4 regions of the Microbacterium sp. NPDC097977 genome follow, and region 4 is predicted to be linked to each of the others. Evidence: predicted binding sites of a transcription regulator. Region 4 holds the regulator's gene; each other region holds the start of a gene.
The links. Region 4 encodes LexA, which represses DNA repair genes until DNA is damaged. Its sites were predicted from a motif close to TCGAACANNTGTTCGA; they were not measured.
Positions count from the first base shown of each region.

Region 1: the regulator LexA is predicted to act here: its motif matches at 2,750-2,765, upstream of ABTZ43_RS02460 (HNH endonuclease signature motif containing protein).
Region 2: the regulator LexA is predicted to act here: its motif matches at 2,299-2,314, upstream of imuA' (DnaE2-dependent mutagenesis accessory factor ImuA').
Region 3: the regulator LexA is predicted to act here: its motif matches at 2,122-2,137, upstream of ABTZ43_RS01005 (HNH endonuclease signature motif containing protein).

Region 1 is NZ_JBEOUR010000005.1:54,004-58,193, reverse strand. Features, by position in the region: gene ABTZ43_RS02475 (hypothetical protein) at 1-396, opposite strand, end outside; gene ABTZ43_RS02470 (hypothetical protein) at 395-553, shown strand; gene ABTZ43_RS02465 (hypothetical protein) at 630-1,211, opposite strand; gene ABTZ43_RS02460 (HNH endonuclease signature motif containing protein) at 1,332-2,717, opposite strand; gene ABTZ43_RS02455 (alpha/beta fold hydrolase) at 2,821-3,534, shown strand; gene ABTZ43_RS02450 (spermidine synthase) at 3,576-4,190, opposite strand, start outside.
Region 2 is NZ_JBEOUR010000006.1:62,017-66,206, reverse strand. Features, by position in the region: gene ABTZ43_RS02945 (DNA polymerase Y family protein) at 1-1,497, opposite strand, end outside; gene imuA' (DnaE2-dependent mutagenesis accessory factor ImuA') at 1,494-2,288, opposite strand; gene ABTZ43_RS02935 (prepilin peptidase) at 2,422-2,892, shown strand; gene ABTZ43_RS02930 (hypothetical protein) at 2,928-3,140, shown strand; gene ABTZ43_RS02925 (CYTH domain-containing protein) at 3,133-3,774, shown strand; gene ABTZ43_RS02920 (type III polyketide synthase) at 3,829-4,190, shown strand, end outside.
Region 3 is NZ_JBEOUR010000002.1:75,238-79,427, reverse strand. Features, by position in the region: gene ABTZ43_RS01010 (glutamate-1-semialdehyde 2,1-aminomutase) at 1-585, shown strand, start outside; gene ABTZ43_RS01005 (HNH endonuclease signature motif containing protein) at 837-2,111, opposite strand; gene ABTZ43_RS01000 (hypothetical protein) at 2,259-2,708, shown strand; gene ABTZ43_RS00995 (ATP-binding cassette domain-containing protein) at 2,790-4,190, opposite strand, start outside.
Region 4 is NZ_JBEOUR010000031.1:25,715-29,904, reverse strand. Features, by position in the region: gene ABTZ43_RS09060 (S9 family peptidase) at 1-1,358, opposite strand, end outside; gene lexA (transcriptional repressor LexA) at 1,394-2,080, opposite strand; gene ABTZ43_RS09050 (LysM peptidoglycan-binding domain-containing protein) at 2,362-2,724, shown strand; gene ABTZ43_RS09045 (histidinol-phosphate transaminase) at 2,792-3,886, shown strand; gene hisB (imidazoleglycerol-phosphate dehydratase HisB) at 3,883-4,190, shown strand, end outside.

The sequences.
Region 1 (4,190 bases), on a different contig from region 4:
AGGATAAATCCCTGGTGTGCGATAGGTGTGGCTGGTCGGGGTGGGGGTGAACTGCGCCTGACCCAGGGCCTCCCAGGTCTGACCTGCAGCGTCGAGGGTGGCGGTGCTGCCGTCACCGTAGGCGTAGTCGTAGCCGGCGGGCGTGAATCTCACGCGGAGGGGCATGCCGAGCAGCTCCCCGCCTCGGATGTGGACCTCGGCAGCGGCGACGAAGTTCGTGGGCAGGCCGGCGATGCCGACGTTGCCGGGCTCCGCGACGGTGCGTGTCGGCTCGGGAGCGAACTGGACGAGATCCGAGATGGTGATGGCGGGGATGCGGGGCGCCTGCGGCGCCGTTTCCGGAGCGCCGGGTGTGGGCAGTTCTCGGGCGCAGCGCGTGGTTCCCTGATCATCCATGCACTCCGCGAACCTGATCGCCTCGTCACTGGGTCCCGATCGCGTGCCGGGAGAGTTCGGCGAGCCGGGTGCGGTCGGTGTGCTGGGCTCGGTCGAGCCGGTCCCGGGTCGCTCTCGCGTCCCGCTGATCGTGAGCGAAGACCCGTCGGTGCCGTAGAGGTAGTCCGTTCCGCCATCACCACCGCCCAGGTTGGCTGGGAAGAGCAACATCATCACGAGCATCGCTGTTGAGGTCACACGCATGAGTTGTCCTCCGTCGTCGACGCCGAATCGATTGTCGCTATGCCGTCCGAGGCCAGGAAAGTGAGATTCAGCGCATAGATGTCTGGTCGGGTTTCGGACACCAAAGATGCACCGTCACGGTCCGTGATGCGGACATCGCTCACATCGAGACAAGCCGTCGCGACCACTTGATCAAAGGTCGGCGTAGCTGAGATGCCGGTGAAGCTGACGATCCGCGCACTGCCACTGATTTCGTGTCCCTCGGCGTGCATCACGGAAAAGTTCTCTCGGTCGGCTGCCTCGAAATCGCCACTCGACAAGGCATACAACGGCGCGAAAGTCTCGGGATCCGCAGGGTCTACTTCGTTCAGCGCATCGTTGTACGCCCGGTAGACCTTCTCGGCCGCGGCGAAGGCATCCGCCTCGTCGGTGAAAGCGGGCGTCGGGGTGGGGGCTGGGCTCGGCCCCGGCGAGCATCCGGCGGCGGCGATGATCAAGGCTCCGGCGATCGCCGCCGCAACGATCCGACTGAGGGGGTGGGGCGCGGTGCAGGGGAGGGTGGCAGCGGCAGCAGGAACTCTCAAGGACGACATCGCGCCACCGTAATCAAAGACGCGCCTTCGCCGTTCCGGTTATCCACAGTCCGGCGGATTCTCGGTCGGAATGCCGAGTCTCGGTCAGAAGGGCGAGTCCGTCAGAAGGGCGAGTCTCCGTCAGAAGGGTGCGCTGGCGACCGCCGACTCACGGAACGTCACCGTGTTCGGCGCCGGAGGTGTGTCGACATATACCCGGCCGGTCGGGCTCGTCCACTCGATGACGCCGCCCGATTTCTGCTCGACATGCCACGGTGAGTTGTGCTTGAGCACGTGATGTCGACGGCAGAACGTCGCCAGGTTCGTGTCGCAGGTCGCGCCGCCCGCCGATGCGGCGTGGTTGTGGTCGAGGTCGCACTTGCGGGCTGCGATCCCGCACCCGGGGAAGCGACATCGACCGTCGCGGGCGCGCAGATGCCGCCGGAGATGTTCGCTCGGCCGGTACCGATCGACCACCAATACCCGGCCGTTGACAGGATGCGTCATCACTCGATCCCACCCGGTCGCGAGTCCGGCGAACCGGCGTGCAGTGTCGATGTCGATCGGGATGGCCCCGTCGAGATCTGCAGGAGGGGAGGAGTCGCCGGGCTCTGCGGTAGAGGCGCCGGATCCGGCAGCAGAGTCATCGGCGCCGGTACCTGTGCCCGCGACGGCATCGCCGGAGATCAGTGTCATCACGGGAACGGTGATCTCGACGCGCCCTCGGATCGAACCGAGCAGTGCGTCATGGCTGTCGTGGCCCGTGGGTGTGCCGCCGAGCACCAGATCGGCGAGCAGATCGGCGCGGATCTCGTCGACCGATCGGTCATCGGCGTCGTACTCCTGACCCTCGCGGACGGCATCCCGCTTCGCGCGGCGGTTCTCGTCGCGCAGGGTATGCGCCATCTGCGAGAGCCGATCGAGCATTCCGTGGACCAGAGCGGCCGGAGCGTGCGCGTGCAGCGCCGCCATGCCGTCGTCTTCGTCGGTCATCCAGACTCGTCTCTGCGCCCGGGCCGTTCGATGGCGTTCGGTCACCGTCGACGGGGCGAACCGCTCTGCCACGCGGCGCGCGAGTGTGCGAAGGCGGTTGGGGGAATCGGTCTCGGCCAGCGGCAGCACGATCGCCGCGAAGGCCTCGCGTGCGCTCGACGACTCGAGGTGTGCGCCCGCGTCGACGATCACCCGGGAGTGGGCAGCGCTGATGCGCCCCTTCGCCTGCGCCTCCCAGACGGTGGGGAAGAGGTCGACGAGCAGGCCCGCCGCGGTGATCCGTCGTTCGATCGTCCTGTCGCTGACATGCTGGACCGCGGCGATCTCGGCGGCGATCATCGTGACCGACTGGTCGCCGCAGTCGGGGTGCTCGCCCTGCTTCGCGATGTCGATCGCCAGCCTCCCGGCCATCGCCAACAGCCCGTCGCGAGCGGCCGTCATGCTGCTCAACGTCGACTCGGCGATCTCGAGCGTCGTCACCAGATCGGCGAGAGCCGCCATCTGGGAATCGGTCGCATCGAGCACTGCGTTCATGCCTCCATCCTACCTCGCGCACCTCCGCACATTCGAACAAACATACGATATATGCCGGTACGATGATCAACTCCGGACACCTTCGCCATGGCACACTGACCGGATGCTCCTGCACGTGGATGAGTCGGGCGTCGGCCCTCGGACCGTCGTGCTCCTGCACGGCATGATGGGCTCAGGGGAGAGCTGGCACCGCGTCGTGCCACGGCTCACGGCGCGGGGGTATCGTGTGCTCGCACTCGATCTTCCCGGCCACGGCCGGTCTGCGCGTGATCCACACCTCACGATCGAGACCGCGGCTACATCCGTGGTCGAGACGGTGCGAAGCCGGGCGACGGACGCTCCGGTGATCGCCGTCGGCCACTCCTACGGTGCGACCGTGCTCGCACAGGCGGCGGCATCGCTCCGCCCGGCTCTCGCCGTATATGTCGACGCCGCGCTGTCGCTGTCCGGAGGTGCGGATCGTGCGAGCCTCGTCGATGCCTATGAGAAGGATCGCAGAGCGCGGTCGTCGCCCGAGGCGCTGCGGACCGCCCGACCGTTCTACTCCGCCGCGGATGCCGAGGTCGAGGCCCGCGCGGCGGCGTGCTTCGACCCGGAAACCATGGCGTCCGTGTCCTGCGGGGACGACCGCGAGTGGGCACCGGGCCCGGCGTCGATCCTGGTCCGTGCAGATCCGAGTGCCTGGGTCTCCGACGATGACGCGCGCAGGTTCGCTCGACAGGGCGGTGAGGTCCGGAGCATCCCCGGGGCCGCACACACCATCTGGTACAGCCACTTCGACGAGTTCATGGCCGTGCTCCCCGAACTCTTCGGGTGATCGTGCCTCCCGGTCTCCACCGCGCTCGGCGTCGCGGTGCGCTAGTCCCAGAGCGGATCGTCGGGATCGGGGGAGTCCGTGCCGTCGGCGTCGGTCATGATGCGCGCGTCAGCGATCCACGACGTCAGAGGATCGGCGTGGAGAAAATGAGATCGCGGTACGTCGAGGAGATCGGGGGTGGTCGCGATGTCGAGCGGCTCATCGCTCGCGAAGATGACGACGTTGCCGAGTGGCCCTTCGTCGTCTTCCGGCTCGGCGTCGAGAACGACGGCGACGTGAGCGAACACGGAGCGCAGGGTGGCCGCCTGTCGGCGTGAGTACTCGAACGGATGCCCGTCGAGCAGGTTCACTGCGACGACCCCCGTCGCTGCGGAGCGCGCGGCGACCCGGCGGTAGAACTCCCGGCTGGCCACGCGATGCCGGATGACGGCGGCATCCCAGAGATCGACGACCGTGAAGCGCGCGTCCACCCACTCGGCGGCGGCGGCGGTGCTGCCCGTCGGGGCGGAGCCGAGTCCGCGAGACGGAGGCGACGGCACCGCCGATGCCTCCTCGCCCGGAAACCCGGCCTCTGCGACGGTCCGCGCATCGCCGAAGACGACTCGTACGTCGGAGCCGGGAGGCAGCGGCAGTGCGTCGACCACGGCTGCGTAGAG
Region 2 (4,190 bases), on a different contig from region 4:
GAAGACGAGCCATGCCCGATCGTGACCGTCGACGATCTGCAGGCGATGCCCCCGCTTGCCGCCGGTCGCCTCCCATCGACGCTCGTGGATGGGCCATGGCCCCGCCCACGCCTGCACCTCGTCGCCGTCGATGTGCGACGGCGCGGCGGAGAGGGTCCCCCGATCATCGACGAGGAGTGTGCCTCCGTCCGGCGCGAGCACACCGATCGGGCGGGGCGGTCGGAAGACCTCGGCGGGGAGGGGATCGGGAAGGCTTCCCGGCCAGGGGCGGGCAGGGTCGCGAGGTGCGGTCGATCGCTCTCCCCACGGTGTGAGAACCTGCCTGTCGGCGAGCCAGCGCCCACCGGAGAGGGCAGCGGTGACGACGCCCTCATGACCGAGCATCGTCTGCACGCGGGAAATGGCATGGTGCAGGCGCTCGTCTGTCCCGGAACCGAAGAGGCCGGGCTGGTGATGCGCGGCATCGTCGACGGCCACCGGAACGATACGCACCAGAACGATGCCGCCGAAGGCCCGAGCCTCATCGATCGGTGCTTTGGCGGATTCCGCTCCCAGGGCCTCGAGCTGCCAGCGCACCCGGTCGACCAGGTCTGCGGCGTCGAAGCAGGTGGGGTGCAGCCAGGGTCGGGAGAACACCGCACCGTTGTCGTCGACCAGATCGATGCGCACCTCGGTGCACACCACGGAGGCGTCGGCGAGGGCGAGCATGACCGCATCGACGCTCTGTCGCACGGCGAAGGCGACCTGATCCGCTCCGGCGAGGGCGGGTTCGAACTCCACGGAGCGAACGAGCTCCGGGTCCGGCGGTCTCGGCACCACGGGGCGGGAATCGGCTCCGGCGGCGAGAGCGTGCAGACGAGCACCGCGCTCGCCGAAGCGATCGCGCACCTCGATCTCGTCGAGTCCGGCGAAGTCGCCGAGCGTGCGCACCCCCAGCCGGATGAGCAGGCCGGTGATCTGCTCGTCTTTGAGCACCCGCACCGGGAGCGGAGCGAGGAACTCCTTCGCGAGACCCGGCGGTACGACGGTGCGAGGAGTGGGCCCTCGTGCCGCCAACTCGGCGGTGAAGGGGCCGTCGGCGATCCCCACGCGCACTTCGGGGAAGCCGGCCTCGGCGAGGATACCGATCAGGGTGTCCGCGGCCTCCGCCTCGCCGCCGTGATAGCGGGAGATGCCGCGTGCCCGCACCGCGGCGAGGCCCGGACGAAGCAGGGCGACGCCCGGGGCGTGCTTCTCGATGAGCTGCAGGACCGGGAGGAAGGCTCTTTCATCGCGAGCGACATCGTGCGGAAGCACACGCAACGAGGAGATGTGCCCCTGCGCCACGCGACGACGCTGGCCTGCGCGCACGCCGTGCTCCCGCGCCGATGCGGTGCAGGCGATGACCGTGTTCGCATGCACCAGGGCCGTGGGCGGATGCGGTGGCGGCCCACCCAGAGCGGCACGGAGGGGCCAGTCGGGGAACCACAGCACCATGGTGCGGAGAGGGGCCGTCATCCTGCCACCGCCAGGGGCGGGTACTCGTGCGGCTCGGTGCGGTCGCCGCGCAGCCCTGCACGCGCGGTCATCTCGGCGATGGGCGAGGCGGTCTTCTCGATCGGCAGCTCTTCGACCGCGCCATGGGTGCCGGGCAGTCGCACCCTCACACTCGTGGGCTGAGGGGTGTGCCTCGTCTGCGCCGTGACGGTCGCGGTCGACCCCTCGATCAGCCCCCAGCCCTCGCCGATGCCGAGCCACTGCTGGTCATGGAGTCGGATGGTGCCCTCGCTCTGCGGCCAGACTCCGGATTCGGCGGATTCGGCGACGAGGAGCGTACTGCCTCGGTCTCTGAGGCGAGCGCTCAATCGCGACACGTCGGCGTCTCGCGCCCGGCCTCGCGGTTGCACGGCGATGAGGGGCACGACCTCGGCGAGTGCGGAGGTCACGGCGAGCCAGCGGTCGCCCGGATCGGGCACGAGGATCAGTCGGGGCAGTTCGATGCCGAAGGCCGCAGCGGCCTCGACCCCCAGCGTCGGCATGCCGACCACCGCGCACCAATGTCCCTTCCGCGACGAGGCCGCGAGCAGCGAGAGGACCAGGCTGGGCGAGGGGGAGACGGTGTAGGCCGTCCCGGTCTGCAGGCCTTCGTCGGGGAGAAGGGTGGAGAACACCGGCTCGAGAGGGAGCAGGGGATGCTCGCTGCGTCGGCGCTGCATCCGGCTGATCTCGCGGCGCAGCCGAAGAACCTCTCCGGCGCGAGAGTCGCCGCCCGGAGAGAGCGCGGTCACCGCATCGAGCCCGATCCCCATGGTTCCATCCTCGAAGATATGTACTAATAAATCAACTGGAGTAGTCGACGATAGTTCGAACCTCCGACATCGGCGCGAGACGTTATCCACACCCCGCGCTCGCCGCACCTCGTGGTCTCCTAGCCTTCCGGGCATGGATCTCCGCACCGCCGTCGTCGTGATCGTTCATGTCGCCCTCTTCGCGGTGGGCTGCAGACTGGTCGCCATCGACATCCGCAGCCATCGGCTGCCCGACCGGATCGTGCTCCCCACCCTGGCCGTCCTCGTCGTCCTCGTGGCGGTCGACGCCGCCGTCGCGGGGGAGAGCGGGACGACGGTCAGATCCCTGCTGGGGATGCTGATCCTCGGCGGCTTCTACGCGGTGCTCCGTGCACTCAGCCGACAGGGGATCGGCGGGGGAGACGTCAAGCTCGCGGCCGTCATCGGGCTGACTCTCGCATGGCACGGCTGGCAGGCGCTCGCCGTGGGCGCGGCATCCGCCTTCGTGATCGGTGCGTTGTATGCGATAGGGCTGATGGTGCTGCGTCGGGCCGACGGAGCCACGCGGATCGCCTTCGGGCCGTGGATGATCCTCGGCGCGCTTCTCGGCATCATCGCGCGGTGAGCTCCGATCCGCGGCTGCGGGGATAGCATGAGGACATGGCACTCGCACGACTTCACGGCGGCCCGCTCGACGGGCAGATCATTCCTCTCGGCGACGCGGACGACAAGCTGATCGTCCCCTACAGCGAGACCCAGGTGGTGTACAACCGTCGCGGCGACGCGCAGAACACCGGCGACACCGACGGCCCCACCGAGGTGGACTACTGGTTCGACGAATCCCTCGAGGAACTCACCCCCTCGGATGACTGAACCGGGCGCTCCGCAGTCGGGCGACGTCCCGTCACGGGTCGTCGAGGTCGAGCGCAAGTACGACGTCGACGCCCGCACGCCGTTACCGCAGTGGAGCGACCTGCCCGGGGTCACCGCGGTGTCCGAGGGAGAGGTGCGCGAGCTCGACGCGCGCTACCTCGACACCGATGACGCCGCACTGTCCCGCGCGGGAGTCGCTCTGCGCCGGCGAACCGGAGGCCCCGATGCCGGATGGCACATCAAGGGCCCCCGCGAGGGAGATGGCAGAGTCGAGATCGGCTGGCCGCTGGGCGACGACGACCGCGTCCCCGATGCGGTGACCTCGACCCTGTCGCAGTGGACCACGGAGCCGCTGTCACCGCTCGCCCGGATCGAGAACACCCGCACCGCGTACCTGCTCACCGGAGACGCCGGGGTGATCGCCGAGTTCGTCGACGACCGGGTCCGCGCGACGGACCTCCGACAGGACGTCCGTCGCGAATGGCGCGAGTGGGAGTTCGAACTGGGGCCCGCCGCTCCCGCCGATGAGGCAGGACGTGACGCGCTGTTCGCCGCTGTCGAGTCGGCGGTCGCGGCCGCAGGCGGGCGCGAGGCGGCATCGGGGTCGAAGCTCGCCCGTGCTCTGGGTTTCTGACACGCGCCGCAAGCCCCTTCTCGGCCCGGACGGAATCGTGCTTGAGTGAGCGATATGAGCCGTTCCGCCGTACTCCGCTCGCTGCACACGATCGTTCCCGACACCGTCATCGAGCAGGACGCCGTCCGTGACATCTTCGCCGCCCAGCCGGATGTGGGGCGCCTCGCGACCCGCATCATCGGAGCCTCGTTCAACGGGTCGGGCATCGACACCCGGCATACGGTTATCAAGGAACTCTCACCTGCCGCGGCGACGACCGATCCGCCGACCTTCCTCGATCCGGACACGGGCCTCCTGCTGTCGCCGGGGACGAAAGCACGCAATGACGTCTATGTCGCGGAGGCCTCGCGTCTGTTCGTCGAGGTCGCCCGACAGGCGCTGGACGCCGATCCCGACGTGGTGGCCGCGGACATCAC
Region 3 (4,190 bases), on a different contig from region 4:
TGGGGCCTGCAGGCGGAGGCGGGAGAGCAGTATCTGCCCGACATCATCACCTTCGGCAAGGTCGTCGGCGGGGGGATGCCTCTCGCTGCTCTCGGTGGGCGCGCAGAGGTCATGGACATGCTGGCGCCGCTCGGCCCGGTGTACCAGGCGGGCACGCTCTCGGGTAACCCGCTCTCGGTCGCCGCGGGTCTCGCCACGCTGAGGCTCGCGACGCCGGAGGTCTACGCCACGGTCGATGCCGCGGCCGCCCGGGTCTCGGCGGCGCTCGATGCCGCGCTCACGGATGCCGGCGTGACCCATGCCGTCGCTCACGCCGGCAGCCTGTTCAGCGCGTCGTTCCGCGCGTCGTCGCCCCGCACGTACGCCGACGCACTGGCGCAGGAGTCGTTCCGCTACGCGCCGTTCTTCCACGCGATGCGTGAGCAGGGCGTCGCCCTGCCGCCGAGCGTGTTCGAAGCATGGTTCCTCACCGCCGCGCACGGCGAAGAGGAGCTGCAGAGGATCGAGGCGGCGCTGCCGATCGCGGCTCGTGCCGCTGCTGCCGCCACGGACCCGGCCGCTACTGCCCCGGCCGCGACGGCGTGAGCACGCTGCCGTCTTCGCTCTGACCGTCGCGCATCCGTCGCGGGTCGTCGCGCATCCGTCACGGGCCGTCACGCGAACGCGTCGGGTCGTCACGCGAACGTCTCGGGTCGTCGCGCGACTGTCTCGGGTCGTCGCGCGACTGTCTCGGGTCGTCGCGCGACTGTCTCGGGTCGTCACGCGAACGTGTTCGGCGTCTCGGTCTCGGGTCGTCACGCGATCGTTCCACGTCGTCATGCAAACCCCACGGGTCCTCATACGAACATGACCCGGCGCGGCGGAGTATCGCGGTAGGTGCGTCCGAGCGGACTCCGCCAGTCGATGGTTCCGTCAGGGAGCTGATGGGCGGTCCATCGATGGTCGTCGCCGACGTCGGGATGCTTGAGCACATGGTGGGTCGCGCACAGGTGACCCAGGTTGTGGATCTCGGTCCTGCCGCCTTTCGCATGATCGAACGTGTGGTCGAGCTGGCATCGATGCACCGGCATCCTGCATCCCGGGAATCGGCAGTGCTGATCTCTGGCCCGCAGGAATCGTCGCATCGATTCGGTCGGGGTGTAGGCATCCGTCTCCACGACGAGCCCTGACGGATCGAGGAACAGACGTGACCACCCGCCGTTGCGTCCCGCGAGGTCGCGGGCCACGTCGGGGTGCAGCGGTCCGTGTCCGTCGAGGTGGGCAGGACGGTCATCGATCCCGGCGAGCGTCGTCGCCGCGACGGTCACCTGGATCCGAGCCTGGATGTTGTCGAGACCCGAGCCGTTCGCCGCGCTCGGGTCGGAGGTCAGGAGCAGGTCGATGAGGAGGTCGGTGCGCACCTGGTCGATGGAGCGTGAGTCCGTCATCTCGACCTGGATCCCGTCGCCGCCCCGCCCCGCGATCACCACCCGCGCCAGCCGGGTGAGACGGTCGTGGATCGCCGTGGCGAGGTGTTCGGGGAGGACGACGCTCAGGACGGAGAAGCCGTCGTCGGCGGACCGCAGCGTGACGGTGCGCTCCGATGTCGCTCGTGCGTGACGCTCCACCGTCGTCGAGCCGGCGAGGGCGGCGGCGAGCTCGCGCATGTGCGCGCGGGTGCGGGCCGGCGTCTCGTGCTCGGCGACGATGACCGCCGCGCTGTCGTAGAACGGCAGCGCATCGGAGTCGGCCCGTCCGTTGTTCACGGCCTCTCGGACCACTCCCGCCGCCCGCACGATCTCGCGGACGTGTGCGGCCGAGATCGCTCCGGCTCGGAACGCCTCCTGCACGCGGGGGTGGCGGCCGTCGGCGAGGAATCCCGCGTCTGTGAGCGCGTATTCGACGCTGCCCTGGCTCATCTGCCCGGCGGCCGCGTACTCCGCGACCATGGATCGATGGATCGCGTCACGGTGGTAGGGGTGCTCTTCGGACTCGGCCGTGCAGAGCCGCATCCGCTCGGCGAGGATGTCAGACGCCTCCGCCTCCAGTCGGGCGATCTGACGTCGCTTCTCGACCCAGGAATCGAGCAGCGCACCGCGCTGTTCGAGGCTGAGGTCTGTGGTCGAGGTCATACTCCGATTCTAGTACGTTTGTTCGAATGTCGAGCAGAACATCGGAATGGGAGAAAGACGTGGACACGTGGGAACCGACAAGGGATCGTTGCCTTCCTGTGAGCAAGACACAGACATCTGGGCGGGTGCCGCTGGCAGACTGGACGCATGGTGACGTTGCTGCTTGATCAGACGCGACTCGAGGTCGTGCTCTCGCCGATCGAGCGGGCTGCGAGCTTTCACCGCGACAATCTCCGCATCGAGCGAGAGACCATCGCGAAGGTGCAGCTGATCGACGACGCGTGGACGTGGCTTCGGGGAGTTCCCAATCCGGGGACGCACATTCCGGGCATCCTCGCCGCCGGAACGTGGAAGGCCGCCGGCAGTACCGACTTCGTGCTGATCCGCAGGCGGCGACCGAGCGTCGTCGTCGACCTCCTCGGCGACGACCAGTACCGGCGACTGATCCTCACCACGAGCCACGGTCTCGCACTAACGCAGGCGCTCAGGCTCGACGTGACGGATGAGCCCGCGGATGTCGAGGAGATCGTCGCCACCTCCCCGGTCCCCGTGTCGAAGGGCAGCCGGCGTCCGGTGATCCGCCCGCGTCCGGCGTGAGGCCGGGGAGCGCCGAGACTCCCTCATGAACGAGGAACGCCCTCCACCGCCGTGCGGCGTGGAGGGCGTTCGCGTCAGGTCTCAGTAACGATGAGGCTCGGAGTCGTTCTGCTCCGAGTCGTCGGCAGCACTCTCGACGGCAGCACCCTCGGGCGCGGCCTCGTCGATGCTCTCGACGACGCTGTCCTCACTCGACGCGTTCTCGAGCGGGTACTCCCTCGGCTCGTCCTCGTAATACGCCCGAGCCGCCTGGGCGAGCATGGAGCTGACGGCTGCGGACCGCGGGTCGTCGTCCTCAGGTTCGTCGTCATCCGCCTCGTCGTCCGCAGTAGTCGCCGGCGTCGTGCCGAACAGGATCTCGTCGAAAGACGGTGCGGTGGCGGACTCGGCAGGCGCCTCGAAACCGGTTGACGCCGCATCCTCGGCGGGCTCGGCAGGTGCGTCGGTCTCGGCTGACACCGGTTCCTCCTCGGCTGCCGACTCCTCGGCACGCGCCTCGGACTCGACAGTCTCCGACTCCTCGGCAGACGCTTCGCCCGGGACGTCGTTCTCGTCGTCCGCAGCCGCGACGGCAGGTTCAGCCTCAGCCTCGACGACCGCATCCGTCTCGACAGCCGCCTCAGCCTCGACAGCCGCATCCGCGTCGACAGCCTCAGGCGTCTCGACGACGGCAGGCGCCTCGATCGCCGCAGGCGCTGCGTCGGCGCGCGGCTCGAACCGGCCGCCGCGCACGAGATCGATGAAGACGTCTTCGAGGGTGGGTCCGCGCTGCACGAGCGTGCTGAGCGCGATCCCGGCCGATGCCGCGATCGCACCGACCGTTCCGGCGTCGCTGCCGCGCACCGTGAGTCCCGAGCGGAGCACCTCGACCTCGAGCCCGGCGGCCGAGAGCGCGGTGGTGAGCGCGGCGCGATCGGCGGCGTCGACGACCACGGATCCGGACGACGGATCGGCGAGCGTCTCGATGCCGCTCGAGAGCATCAGCTGGCCCTTCGAGAGCACGAGCACGTTGTCGGCGACCTGCTCGACCTCGCTCAACACGTGCGAGGAGACGAGCACCGTGCGACCTTCGTCGGCGAGCCGGCGCATCAGGAGGCGGATCCAGCGGATGCCCTCGGGGTCGAGGCCGTTCGCCGGCTCGTCGAAGACGAGAGCGCCCGGGTCGCCGAGCAGGGCGTGCGCGACGCTCAGGCGCTGGCGCATGCCGAGTGAGAAGCTGCCGATGCGGCCCTCGGCCTCGTGCTCGAGACCGACCAGCGCGAGCACCTCGTCGACGCGGGAGAGCGGGATGCCGTTCGCCTTGGCCGCGATGGTGAGCTGGCGTTCGGCCGAGCGGCGCGGACGGTAGGCCGTCTCCTCGAGGACCGATCCGATGGTGCGCAGCGGATGACGCAGGTCGGGGAACGCGACACCGCCGATCGTCGCGGTTCCGCTGGTGGCGCGCACCTGACCCAGGAGGATGCGCAGCGTCGTCGTCTTTCC
Region 4 (4,190 bases):
TCGACGTCGACGACGCCCCATCCGCCGTCGAGACGCTCGCGGTAGGCGCGCCCGTAGCCGCTCGATCCGCCGTAGTTCACGTCGAGCACGCCGATCCCGCGGCTCGTGTAGAACGCGATCGCCGAGGACGCAGCTCCCGTCACGTGCGCGGTGGGTCCGCCGTGCACGAGGACGAGATAGGGAGGCAGCTCGCCTTCGGGAGCCGAGACGTCGGGGTGGGAGGGCGGATAGGCGAAGGCGTGCACGGCGCCATGCGCGCCGTCGACCACTATCTGAGATGCCGGCGGCATCCAGGCGCGATCGACAGGCAGGCCGCCCGCGACGGTCGTCACGACGCCGCTGTCCACATCGACGCACCAGACACCGGATGCGGCACGGGAGCTGTCGCCGGTGAGCAGCACACGCGAGCCGCTGACGTCGTCGACGCTGACATGGCCGTCCGCGGGGATGTCCAGGCGCCGCATCCGTCCGTCGTGTTCGACAACGACCACCTCGTCGCGTCCGTCCGTGCGCACGAGCACGATGCGCCCGTCGTCCAACGGCTGATACCAGCGGTTGCCCAGTACCCAGAGGCCGTAGCCCGTGTCGGCGTCGTCCCCCGCGTCGCCGACGGGGACGGGAGCGCCCTCGGGGTCGAGGTGATGCAGGCGCTGACGGTGCAGGGCCCAGCGACCGCTGGGGTCGTCCGCGTACACGAGGGCGTCGTCACCGCCCCACTCCGGCTGCAGCGCGGCCAGGGTCGGAAGCGTCGTGCGTCGTGTTCCGTCGGACACGACGAGCGACGCCTGCTGCCACGGCATCCGCTGACCGGACCATTCGACCCATGCGAGGCGCGTGCCGTCGGGGGAGAGCGCGGGATGCGCGTGGAACGAGGGCCCCTCCGTGATGATCGAGAGTCTCGATGCGTCCTCCGCAGCAGACCCGTCGGTCGGGATCTCGATGATCGCCCGGCGGTGAGGTTCGGATGACAGGTCCTCGCGCACCGCGAACAGCCGCCCCTGCTGCACACGAAGGCCGCCGTGGGCGGGGCCCTGCGGGGTGAGTGGCGCAGGGGCGTCGCCCGGACTCATCCGGTGCACGCGCTGCGTGTCGGCGTCGACGAAGTACAGCGTGCCCGAGGAGTCGGCGGTCCAGGCGCCGCCGCCGTATTCGTGCACGCGGGATCGGGCGCTCCACGGTGCCGGCAGGATCTCTGCGCCTGTGGTGCTGCGCACGGTGCGTCGACCACCCTGGGCGGGGACGCTCTCGCCCCACCAGATCTCGTCGCCGACGAACACGGCGCCGTCGAATCGTGGCGAGGACGCCGCGACGGCCGACGGGGAGAAGGGCGATGGCCAGGTACCGAACGGCGACGACATGGGACGAGCCTACGGCGCGTCCGGGGAGGCCGTCGTCACACGGCGCGGAGCACGGCGACGACCTTGCCGAGCACGACCGACTCGTCGCCGAGGATCGGCTCGAAGGCGGAGTTGCGGGGCAGCAGCCACGTGTGGCCGTCGCGGCGGCGCAGCACCTTGACGGTGGCCTCGCCGTCGAGCATGGCGGCGACGATCTCGCCGTTCTCGGCGCTGTTCTGCGATCGGATGACCACCCAGTCCCCGTCGCAGATGGCGGCGTCGATCATCGATTCGCCCGAGACCTTGAGCATGAACAGATCGCCCTTGCCCACGAGCTGACGGGGCAGGGGGAAGATCTCTTCGACCTGCTGGTCGGCGGTGATCGGGACACCCGCGGCGATCCGCCCCACGAGCGGCACGAGTGCGGCGTCGCCGACGGGTGTGGCGACGTCATCCGGATTCTCGGCACTCGAACCCGGGAGGTCGATGAGGACCTCCATGGCGCGTGTCTTGCCGGGGTCGCGGCGGAGGTAGCCGCTGAGCTCGAGCTGGCCGAGCTGGTGCGTGACGCTCGAGAGCGACTTCAGCCCGACGGCGTCACCGATCTCCCGCATGCTCGGCGGGTAGCCGTAGCGGCTGATCGATGTCTGGATGACCTCGAGGATCGCCATCTGCTTCGGGCTCAGGCTCTTCCGGCGACGCGTGCGGGGGGCGTCGGACTCGGGGGCGGCGATGTCGCTCATGGTGCTCCTCAGGTGTGCGATCCGGCGTCTCAGTTCGAATGTCGGAGGCCCGTGGTGGGGTGTTCGTATCGAAACCGTATCCGAGAATCACCTCGATCTGGAAGATCTGTTCGAGCGTGTCGAGGTATTCACGGCTTGGTTTTTCGAAGAACGCTTGACAGATGTTCGAATTCGAAGATAACTTCGGAACGTAGCTTCGCATTCACGGCTCCCGGCCGAGACGCGAATGCGAACGCTACGCCAACTTCACCGCTCACGCGGTAGATGCAGAGGAGTACGACATGAGCACCATCACCTTCAGCAACGCAGCCATCGTCTCGCCCCGTTCGGCGACGAAGCTCCGGCTGACGGCACGTGGCCGCCGGGTCGTGCTCGCCCTGGCCGCAGTGCCGCTCGCAGTGGGCATCGGATTCGCCGCATTGAGCGGCGGCAGCGCGATGGCCTCGGGCGAGCAGGTCGCCACCGCGTCCTTCGCCTCGGTCACCGTGATGCCGGGAGACACCCTCTGGTCGATCGCCGAGTCGGTGGCACCCGGTGCCGACCCACGCGAGGTCATCGGCGACATCACCCGCCTGAACGCCCTCCGCGGCGGGGCGCTGCAGATCGGCCAGGAGCTGGCGATCCCCGCACAGTACTCGGAGTGAATCGCCGCGGCCCCTCGGTCGCTCATTCACCGTCACCTCGGAGTGAAGCGGTCGTGCGCCGCCTACCATGGGAAGGGTGACTGCATCACTCGACGACCTCCCGCTCCGTGACGATCTCCGAGGGCTCACGCCCTACGGTGCCCCGCAGGCTCCGCTGCCGGTGGCGCTGAACGTGAACGAGAACACGCATCCGATTCCCGACCTCGTGGCGAGCGACATCCTCGACGACATCGCGGTCGCGCTCCGTGACGTCAACCGATACCCGGACCGCGAGTTCACCACACTGCGCGACGGCTTCGCGGACTACCTCGGTCACGGCCTGCAGGCTGAGCAGATCTGGGCCGGAAACGGATCGAACGAAGTGCTGCAGCACATCCTGCAGGCCTTCGGGGGGCCCGGCCGCACGGCGTTCAGCTTCGCGCCGACCTACTCGATGTACCCGCTGATCGCGCAGGGGACCGGTGCCCGCTGGATCGCGGGGACCCGCCAGCCCGACTACACGATCACCCCCGAGGAGGCGGCAGCCCAGGTGGCCGACGCCGACCCGGATGTGATCCTGCTGTGCTCGCCGAACAACCCGACCGGCACCCCGCTCGGGCTCGATGTGATCGAGGCGGTGTATGAGGCGTCCCGGGGCGTCGTGGTGGTCGACGAGGCGTACCAGGAATTCGCCCCACGAGAGGCTCCCTCCGCGCTGACGCTGCTCGAGGGGCGCCCTCGTCTGGCGGTCTCGCGCACCATGAGCAAGGCCTTCGCGTTCGCGGGTGCCCGCGTCGGATATCTCGCCGCCGACCCCGCGTTCATCGATGCGCTGCGGCTCGTGCGCCTTCCGTATCACCTGAGCGCCCTGACGCAGGCCGCTGCCGTCGCGGCATTGCGCAACTCCGAAGTGATGCTCGGCATGGTCGCCGAGATCGTCGAGCAGCGCGACCGCATCTCGGCGACGCTCGAAGCGCTCGGCTACACGCCCCATGAGTCCTGGTCGAACTTCGTCCTGTTCGGCGGCGTCGCGGATCCACACAGGGTGTGGCAGCAGCTGTACGACCGCGGCGTGCTCGTGCGCGATGTCGGCATCCCCGGACACCTGCGTGTCACCGCGGGAACAGAGGCCGAGACCACGGCATTCCTCGATGCCCTCGCCTCGATAGGATCGGACTCATGAGCACCCCTGCCCCGACACCCCGCACCGCGACGCGCGTGCGCAGCACGTCGGAGTCCACCGTCGAGCTCGAGCTGAACCTCGACGGCACCGGATCCAGCCGCATCGACACCTCGGTGCCGTTCTTCGACCACATGCTGACGGCGTTCGCGAAGCACTCGCTCACCGACCTCACGGTCCGCGCCTCCGGTGACACCCAGATCGACGCCCACCACACGGTCGAAGACATCTCGATCGTGCTCGGACAGGCCATCCGCGAAGCTCTCGGCGACAAGTCGGGGATCTCGCGATACGGAGACGCCCTCGT